4 regions of the Pseudoalteromonas sp. SG43-4 genome follow, and region 2 is predicted to be linked to each of the others. Evidence: predicted binding sites of a transcription regulator. Region 2 holds the regulator's gene; each other region holds the start of a gene.
The links. Region 2 encodes sigma-54, which starts transcription at its own class of promoters, with help from an activator protein. Its sites were predicted from a motif close to GTTGGCACGNNNNTNGNNT; they were not measured.

Region 1 (2,208 bases), on a different contig from region 2:
CCAATTTAGTATCGGTGTTAAATTTTAGGCACAAAAAAACCACAATTAAGTGGTTTAAATTAAGTATGGTGGAGAGGGAGGGATTCGAACCCTCGATAGAGCTACAAACTCTATACTCCCTTAGCAGGGGAGCTCCTTCGGCCACTCGGACACCTCTCCAACGCATAACCGGTTGTATTGATGGAATAAAAAAAGCCACCAATTAAAATATGGTGGAGAGATAGGGATTTGAACCCTAGATGGGCTATAAACCCATGCCGGTTTTCAAGACCGGTGCATTCGACCACTCTGCCATCTCTCCGTGACGCAGAATAATACTTAGGTGATACCGCTGTGTAAATAGCAAAATGACTGTTTGCCTAAAAAATATACGTAAATGAGGTTTTTTTTGTAAATAAGGGGAAATTAAGGCAATTTTTAATAAAATAAATAGGTTGCAGCAAACAATGGGAGCTAAATAAGTGACTTCATTTAGTGGTTGAGTGTTCGCTGCACCGAAAAATAATCATGGTTGGGTGATTATTTATATTGAGCTGCACCGCTAAGTGCTAGTCTTTTACCAATCGTGTTAAGTTTAGCTAACATTCTTGCTTTACGGTTAGTTGGTTTAACGGCTACTTGCGCTACTGCTGTTTGATTTAATGTATTAATTGGTTTCATTATTTTGCTCCGGTCGTATCTGTTGAAATCGCGTGCATTTTGCACGTTGTTTGATTAAAAATACAACGATAAAAATTGAGCCTGAGGGATTAGTTAAACTAATCTGAATTGATTTTATTAATATGCGATTCAGTAAGTTGCATTACTGTTTTTGCATAGCTATTTATATGACGGTTGGTTTTAACCCCTTGATGTTGGGGTTTTTGGTTTTTTAATTTATTTTTATGCATTTTATACAATGTTTTTTGATTATTTATTCAGATTAAAAAAATTTAATTAAACGTTTGTTATCTCACTCTAAAATACATTGCTGGAAACAAAAGCTTGTCACTACTTATAATTATTAAACCAAGTATCAAAAAACAGAGCCAAAAATCATTGGCATGGCTTAAAAATATCTGTAAAAAAGGCAGCTTTTCTTATTGTATATTTACTACAACGGGAAGCTTTGACGATGACTGCGCTCAAATAAGGTTGCTACTGAGTAAATTTACCAAAGTAGTTGTACTTGGCGGAGACGGTACATTGAGCTTGGCGGTTAATGCGTTAATAGGGAGTAGCTGTACGTTAGCATTATTGCCTTGCGGTACAGGTAATGATTTCTCGAGAGGGTTTAATTGCAAAGAAGATGATTGGCGAAAGGCATTATTTAATACACCGACAGCAATTGATGTAGGAAAAATTAATAGCCGCTATTTTATTAATATTGCAGGGGTAGGGTTTGATGCTCATGTAGTTAAAGCTATTAATGCTAAAGCTAGTTTTTCATCTTTTGATTACAGTTGGACGAGCATTAAAGAGCTATTTTATTATCAAGCTCAGCAGTTACAAGGTACGTTTAATAACGATGCTCAGCAGTATCAAAATTTAATTACCGTATTTGCTAATCATAAGTACTTTGGTGGTGGTCTAGAAATAGCGCCAAAAGCAGATTTAACTGATGGGTTGCTTGAGTGTTATCAAATGCGAACGGGTGGGCTTTTTTATAATGTAATAAGCTTTATGAAGTTATTTTTTAAGCGCCATCAGCATATAAAAAATCTTAACTACAGTCGCTTAAATACAGCTTCTATAAAAACTGAAGGGTTATTGATTGAAGCAGATGGTGAACTGGTAGGTAAAACTCCAGCCGTTATTAGTGTGCATGGGCAGGCTTTACTTTTTCATATGCCAATAAAAAAGCGCCTACAGTAGGGTAGGCGCTTTTGTGTTAGTTGCGTTAATAACGCGTCTAACTGGGGACGGAGCCACTTTTAGCTACTGCTCTATTAGCTAAAAAGGCGTTAATTCGTTTTGTTGGGGTAAGCACAATGGCGTTACCTAATAGCACTAGGCTAAATCCTGCAAAGGTATTTGCGTGCCATTCAAAGCCTTCAAAAAAGCTACTCAGTGTTACTGCCACTAATGGGAATAAAACAATAACGTAGCTGGCTTTTTCAGGGCCTATATTTCTTAGTAGAGCAAAGTAGCAACCAAAAGCGATTACAGTGCCAAATATTGATAGATAAAGTAGTGATAACCAGTAACTTGGTGGAGCATTCAAACTAA
Region 2 (2,208 bases):
GAATGACATGAACATTATTAATATGATCAGAGTGTCTTTCAAGCTTCGCAAATTTAGTATTAATATAGTCTCTTAGTGAATCGGTTAATTCTACGTGACGACCAGTTAAGTTTAGTTGCATAAGCATTACCCTCTTAGTTTAGCGTCTTAAATCAGACTTTTACGCTGATTTGACGGTGGAATAGCAAGAGATTCGCGGTATTTTGCGATTGTACGTCTCGCTACTTTAATTCCTTGCTCAGCCAATATATCCGCTATTTTGCTATCACTCAATGGTTTTGCTGAGTTTTCTGCTGCGATTAATTTTCGGATAAGCGCACGTATTGCTGTAGATGAACATTCACCACCGTTTTCAGTACTTACATGGCTTGAGAAAAAATATTTAAGCTCAAATATACCACGGGGTGTATGCATGTACTTTTGAGTAGTTACGCGAGAAATTGTCGATTCGTGCATTTCTACCATTTCAGCAACATCATTTAAAACCATTGGTTTCATGGCTTCAGGGCCATGTTCAAAAAAGCCTTGTTGTTGCTTAACAATACAATTAGTAACTTTTAATAGCGTGTCGTTTCTACTTTCTAAGCTTTTAATAAACCATTTAGCTTCTTGTAAATGTGAGCGAATAAACTGGCTGTCGCCACTTGATTTTACAGTGCGAGACATTGCCGCGTATTGGCTATTAACACGAATTTTAGGCATGCTATCTGGGTTTAATTCGACAACCCAGCGGCCTTTAATTTTTTTAACTGACACATCAGGAATAACATACTCAGATTCTTCCCTTACAATAGTATCTGCAGGTTTTGGGTTGAGAGTATGTATTAGTGTCATTACTTCTTTAAGCTCTTCTTCTTTGAGCTTAGTTTTTTTCATTAATGTACGATAGTCGCGAGCTGCTAATAGATCAATATGCTCGGTTAAAATCATTTTCGTTTCATTAATATAAGGTGTTTCTTTATCAAATTGATTAAGCTGAATACACAAACACTCTTGTAAACTACGTGCAGCAATACCAACAGGATCAAACAGTTGGATGCGTTTTAATACCGCTTCAATTTCATCAAGTTCGACTTCGTTATCATCTTCGTTTTCTTGATTAAAGCTTTCTAAAATCTCTTCGCAGCTTAGTGTTAAAATACCTGAATCATCGACAGCTTCTACAATAGCAATAGCAATAGCTTCGTCTGTAGGGCTAAATGGCGTTAGTTGTAATTGCCACATTAAATACTCATGGAGCGTTTCAGTAGAGGCGCCTTGGTATATTGATTCGTCTTCAGGCATTGGACCTGATGAGGCTGCAGGAGCTGCACTCATGTACTCATCCCAACTGACATCCATAGCCATGTCGTCACTTAGCGTGTCTTTTGCAAGTGCTTCACCAGTATCTTGTTCGTATTCGCTCGGAGCATCATCAGCAGATGCGCTAACAGTTATGTCATCGGTATCAGCTTTTTGCTCGTTTTTACCAGCAGCGTCTTCGGAATAGTCTGCCTCTTCAACCTCTAATAGTGGATTACTGTCGAGAGCTTCTTGTATTTCTTGCTGGAGATCCAATGTACTGAGTTGCAACAAACGAATAGCTTGTTGCAACTGTGGAGTCATTGTAAGTTGCTGGCCCATGCGCAGCTGTAGTGATTGCCTCATGTATCTCTAACAATCCTTTTATGTTGTTATAATTAATACTAGCAGATGCTTAAAGACATGGCGTAAATGTTACAGCCTAAATTGCTCGCCTAAGTAAACATCGCGTACTGTTTTATCATTTAATACGTGTTCTGGAGTACCTGATGCAATCAGCTCCCCATGAGAAACAATGTAGGCTTTTTCACAAACATCAAGGGTCTCTCTTACGTTATGGTCGGTAATTAATACACCAATCCCACGATTTTTAAGATGTTCTATTATTTTCTTTATATCTAATACCGAAATAGGGTCAACACCGGCAAACGGTTCATCCAGTAATATAAATTTAGGATCTGCTGCCAGCGCTCGTGCTATTTCTACACGACGACGTTCTCCCCCCGATAATGCCATACCTTGGCTATCACGAATGTGTTGTATGCTAAATTCATCTAATAAGTTATTGAGCGTGTCTTCTCTGGCTTGTTTATTTAGTTCCTTGCGCGTTTCTAAAATGGCCATTAAGTTTTGATAAACAGTCAGCTTTCTAAAAATCGATGACTCTTGTGGTAAGTAGCCTATGCC
Region 3 (2,208 bases), on a different contig from region 2:
CCAAGATAACTTTATGGTTGACGCAAAAGGTAACTTTTTACAAGCATTCCCTGTTGACTCATCTACAGGTGATACAACGTCGGTAAGTTTGAGCACAACTGATCCAATTCAAATCCCTGATTCGTCTGGTTCTCCTCGCGCAACCGAAAATGTATTTTTGTCGTTTAACTTAGATGCAACGGCGGATCCAACAGGTCTAGATTTTGACCCTACATCCAGTGGTACTTATAACTCATCTACGTCAACAACAGTATATGATTCACTAGGTGAACCTCACATTTTACAATACTTTTTTGCCAAAGAAGATGATGCCGCAGCAGGTGGTATAGATAACAGTTGGAAAGTATATGCAACTCTCGATGGCAAAGTAGTTGATGGCACAACTGGTGGAGAACAAACAACGACACCTTATACACCACTGACCACCCTAGGTTTTGACTCAAGTGGTTTACCATCAACAACAGGTGGTGTGGCAAATACAAATACAACTACTTTTGATGAAATATTACTACCAGCGGGTTCTGGTGCTGGTTTATCAACATTACTAGACAATGGTGCAACTTTCCCAGGTACTGGTATTGAGCTTAACTGGCGCGATGAAAATAACACGGCTGGACGTATCCCAACTCAGTATTCAAGTGGTTTTGAAGTAAAAGCACTCGATCAAGATGGCTCAACAGTAGGTCGTTTAGCCGGAATTGATATAGGAACAGACGGTAAAATTGTCGCTTCTTACAGTAACGGTGACTCAACATTCCTAGGGCAAGTGGCTATGGTGCGTTTTCCTAACTCACAAGGGTTATCACAAGTGGGTGATACAAGCTGGAAGCAAAGTATTGATTCAGGTGAACCTGTAGCGGGTGAAGCCGGTTCGGGTACGTTTGGTGGAATTAACTCATCAGCCCTTGAGCAATCAAATACTAATCTTACAAACGAGCTTGTAGACTTAATTACTGCACAGCGTAATTACCAAGCAAACTCACGTGCGCTTGAAGTTAACTCAACTATTCAGCAAAGTATTTTGCAGATTCGATAAGCTAAACCCCATTAAATATATTAGGCTGCATTTTTGCAGCCTTTTTTATAAGTCCTCTTTGCAAGCCCTTCTAAATACCTCTCAATGTTGCGTCAAATTTAATCTGGCATCTATTTTGCATTTGTAAGTTCAGAGATTTTTTATGTGAGTCGATACTATGGACAAAATGGTCTACATTGCGGCCTCTGGCGCTAAGCAAAGCCTACAAGGGCTTGCTTTAAAAGCCAATAATTTGGCAAATGCAAATACAACGGGTTTTAAAGCTGACTTTGCGCAGGCGCGTTCTATGCAAGCGTTTGGCGAAGGTTTGCCTACACGTGTATTTTCAATGCAAGAGCGTCCGGGTTCTAACATGGTATCGGGTGGCATTGTTCAAACCGGGCGAGACTTAGATATCGCAATGAGCGATAACGCATGGCTTGCTGTGCAAGATGCCTCCGGTAATGAAGCTTACACAAAAGTGGGTACGTTAAACATTACTGCTCAAGGCATGCTCGTAACCAGCCACGGTCGTCAAGTTATTGGCGAAGGGGGACCTGTTATTTTACCCGTCCCAGTCGAAAAAATAGGGTTTAGCCAAGATGGCGCTATTCAAGTTCGACCACAAGGCGCTCCTGCTAACTTTTTAGAAGAAATCGACACGCTTAGAGTTGTTGAAGCAAATAGCTCACAGCTCGAAAAAGGTAACGACGGTTTATTTAGACCAAAAGCAAATGTAACAGTAGATACCTCTGCCAATGTAAAAGTTTTAAGTGGTTCGCTTGAAATGTCGAATGTGAATCCGGTTCACGAAATGGTCGACATGATAAGCCACCAGCGCCAATTTGAATTACAAGTGAAATTAATGAAAACAGCTGAAGAAATTGACGAGCGTCAAGATCAGTTATTACGCATAGTTTAACTTTAAAGTGAGGACACGATTATGAATCCAGCATTGTGGATCAGTAAAACGGGGCTAGACGCTCAACAAACCGATATATCGGTTATCTCAAATAATTTAGCGAATGCCAGTACCGTAGGTTACAAAAAAAGCCGCGCTATATTTGAAGATTTACTTTATCAAAATATTAATCAACCAGGTGGTCGTTCATCGCAAGATACCGAAATGCCGTCGGGCTTAATGTTAGGTGCGGGTGCTAAAGTTGTAGCTAACCAAAAAGAGTTTACGCAAG
Region 4 (2,208 bases), on a different contig from region 2:
TGACTACATGGCAAAACCATTTGCACCTGAAGTGCTGTTAAATATGGTGAGCCGTTATTTGCCTGAAAAAGCAAAAGAAACCGACGGCCCCGTTGTTGCTGATCCAACTAGTATTCAATTATTGGAGCTTGCAAGTAAAGTAGCACGCTCTGATGCAAGTGTAATGGTACTTGGCCCAAGTGGTTCGGGTAAGGAAGTACTTGCGCGTTATATTCATGATAAGTCGAGCCGATGTAATGAGCCATTTGTAGCGATTAACTGCGCGGCTATTCCTGAAAATATGCTCGAAGCCACGTTATTTGGTTACGAAAAAGGGGCTTTTACGGGGGCGATTCAAGCATGTCCGGGTAAGTTTGAGCAAGCACAAGGCGGTACTATTTTACTTGATGAAATTACTGAAATGGACTTAGGACTACAAGCTAAACTTTTACGCGTACTGCAAGAACGTGAAGTAGAGCGTTTAGGGGGGCGTAAAACAATTCAGCTCGATGTACGTATTTTGGCAACCAGTAATCGTGATTTAAAAGAAGCCGTGTCTGAAAATCAGTTTAGAGAAGATTTATATTACAGGCTTAATGTTTTTCCACTTATGTGGCGTCCATTGTGCCAACGCCCTGGCGATATTATTGTATTGGCTAAGCATTTAATTGAGCGCCATATAAGTAAAAGCAAGGAGCCTATGGCGTATTTAGATAAAGCTGCCGAGCAAAAGTTACTGGCTCACGCGTGGCCTGGTAATGTGCGCGAACTTGATAACGTTATACAGCGTGCACTTATACTGCGAAGTGGCGATACAATAAACGAGCATGCTATTTTTATCGAAAACTTAGTATCTAATAACTTTGTTATGGAGCCTTCATTGGCACCGGCGCAAACCGTATCGCCAACAGAATTAGCTCATGCAGATAAAGGTGTTGATAAAAGCACGTTAAGCTCTGCATATTATGATGAAAAATTGCATGCTGAGGATGAGCCTAATCAAGGTTTGCTAGCGGCAGATACCGGTAGCTATAAAGATGAGCTTAAAGACAAAGAGCATCGTATTATTTTAGAAACCCTTGCACGTTGCCAAGGTAAGCGTAAAGACGTTGCTGAAACGTTGGGTATAAGCCCACGAACTTTACGTTATAAACTAGCGCAAATGCGCGATTTAGGTATTTCACTTCCTGCATAACCTCCTATAAACCCTAAGTTTGCGCTGCGAGCTTAGGGTTGTCAAAACTCTGACTCACACAAATTAAAGTTAACCCATTGTATTTTAATGATTAATTATTTGGCATGCTTTGTGCTTTATTACTTATAAGAGTTCACTGCGTGTCAGAGATAAATTATGAAAATTCAAAACAGTGCTGTATTTCAAGAAATGCAATCAATGGCTTTAGAAGCCGGCCGTAATAATCAAACTAATAAACTGCCAACTCAGGTGCAGTCTACTTCTACAGCACAATTTGGCGACATGCTAAGTGATGCAATAAATTCAGTGCACGGATTACAACAAGATGCCGCGCAAAAAGTAACAGCGGTTGAGATGGGGGATCGAAGTGTATCCCTTGCTGAGGCGATGATTGCTTCTCAAAAATCGTCAGTTGCTTTTGAGGCTACAGTACAGGTTCGTAATAAACTTGTTGAAGCTTATAAAGAAATCATGAACATGCCTGTTTAATTAGGTAGTGGAGAATTATTGTGGCGCAATCTAACCAATCTACAGACCTAGCACTTGCTGGTGGCGGTATTGACCAAAGTGGTGGTGATGATCAACAAGAACAAAAGTCAGGCTACTTAAGTGCTTTAAATGGTGTTGATGTATTGCGCCAAGTAACATTGGTTATAGCATTGGCTATTTGTTTAGCTATCGCGATTTTTATTATTATTTGGGCTCGTCAGCCAGATATGCGCCCGTTAGGCAAAATGCAAACAGAAGAACTTATTCAAACATTAGACTTTTTAGATGCGCAAAAAATTGAATACCAACTAGATGGCAATGTTGTATCGGTTGATGAAAGCGAATACCAAAACATTAAATTGCTAATGACCCGCGAAGGGTTAGAGCAAGGCCCTGCATCTGGCTCTGACATAATTATGCAAGATATGGGCTTTGGTGTAAGCCAACGCTTGGAGCGTGAACGTTTAAAACATGGTCGTGAACAGCAATTAGCACGCACCATTGAAGAGCTAAATAACATTACTCGCGCCAAAGTATTGTTAGCC

Region 1: a site for sigma-54 is predicted at 698-716, ahead of H5160_RS15600 (diacylglycerol kinase family protein). Genes of this name have one in related genera too.
Region 3: a site for sigma-54 is predicted at 1,139-1,157, ahead of H5160_RS06340 (flagellar basal body rod protein FlgF). Genes of this name have one in related genera too.
Region 4: a site for sigma-54 is predicted at 1,273-1,291, ahead of fliE (flagellar hook-basal body complex protein FliE). Genes of this name have one in related genera too.

Annotation. Positions count from the first base shown of each region.
Region 1 is NZ_JACJFB010000017.1:23,925-26,132, forward strand. It holds tRNA gene H5160_RS15585 (tRNA-Ser) at 67-159, opposite strand; tRNA gene H5160_RS15590 (tRNA-Ser) at 211-301, opposite strand; gene H5160_RS15595 (hypothetical protein) at 520-660, opposite strand; gene H5160_RS15600 (diacylglycerol kinase family protein) at 985-1,854, shown strand; gene H5160_RS15605 (DMT family transporter) at 1,892-2,208, opposite strand, start outside.
Region 2 is NZ_JACJFB010000002.1:285,045-287,252, forward strand. It holds gene hpf (ribosome hibernation promoting factor) at 1-121, opposite strand, end outside; gene H5160_RS03305 (RNA polymerase factor sigma-54) at 148-1,647, opposite strand; gene lptB (LPS export ABC transporter ATP-binding protein) at 1,717-2,208, opposite strand, start outside.
Region 3 is NZ_JACJFB010000005.1:11,624-13,831, forward strand. It holds gene flgE (flagellar hook protein FlgE) at 1-1,036, shown strand, start outside; gene H5160_RS06340 (flagellar basal body rod protein FlgF) at 1,194-1,937, shown strand; gene flgG (flagellar basal-body rod protein FlgG) at 1,959-2,208, shown strand, end outside.
Region 4 is NZ_JACJFB010000005.1:31,318-33,525, forward strand. It holds gene H5160_RS06420 (sigma-54 dependent transcriptional regulator) at 1-1,174, shown strand, start outside; gene fliE (flagellar hook-basal body complex protein FliE) at 1,331-1,663, shown strand; gene fliF (flagellar basal-body MS-ring/collar protein FliF) at 1,684-2,208, shown strand, end outside.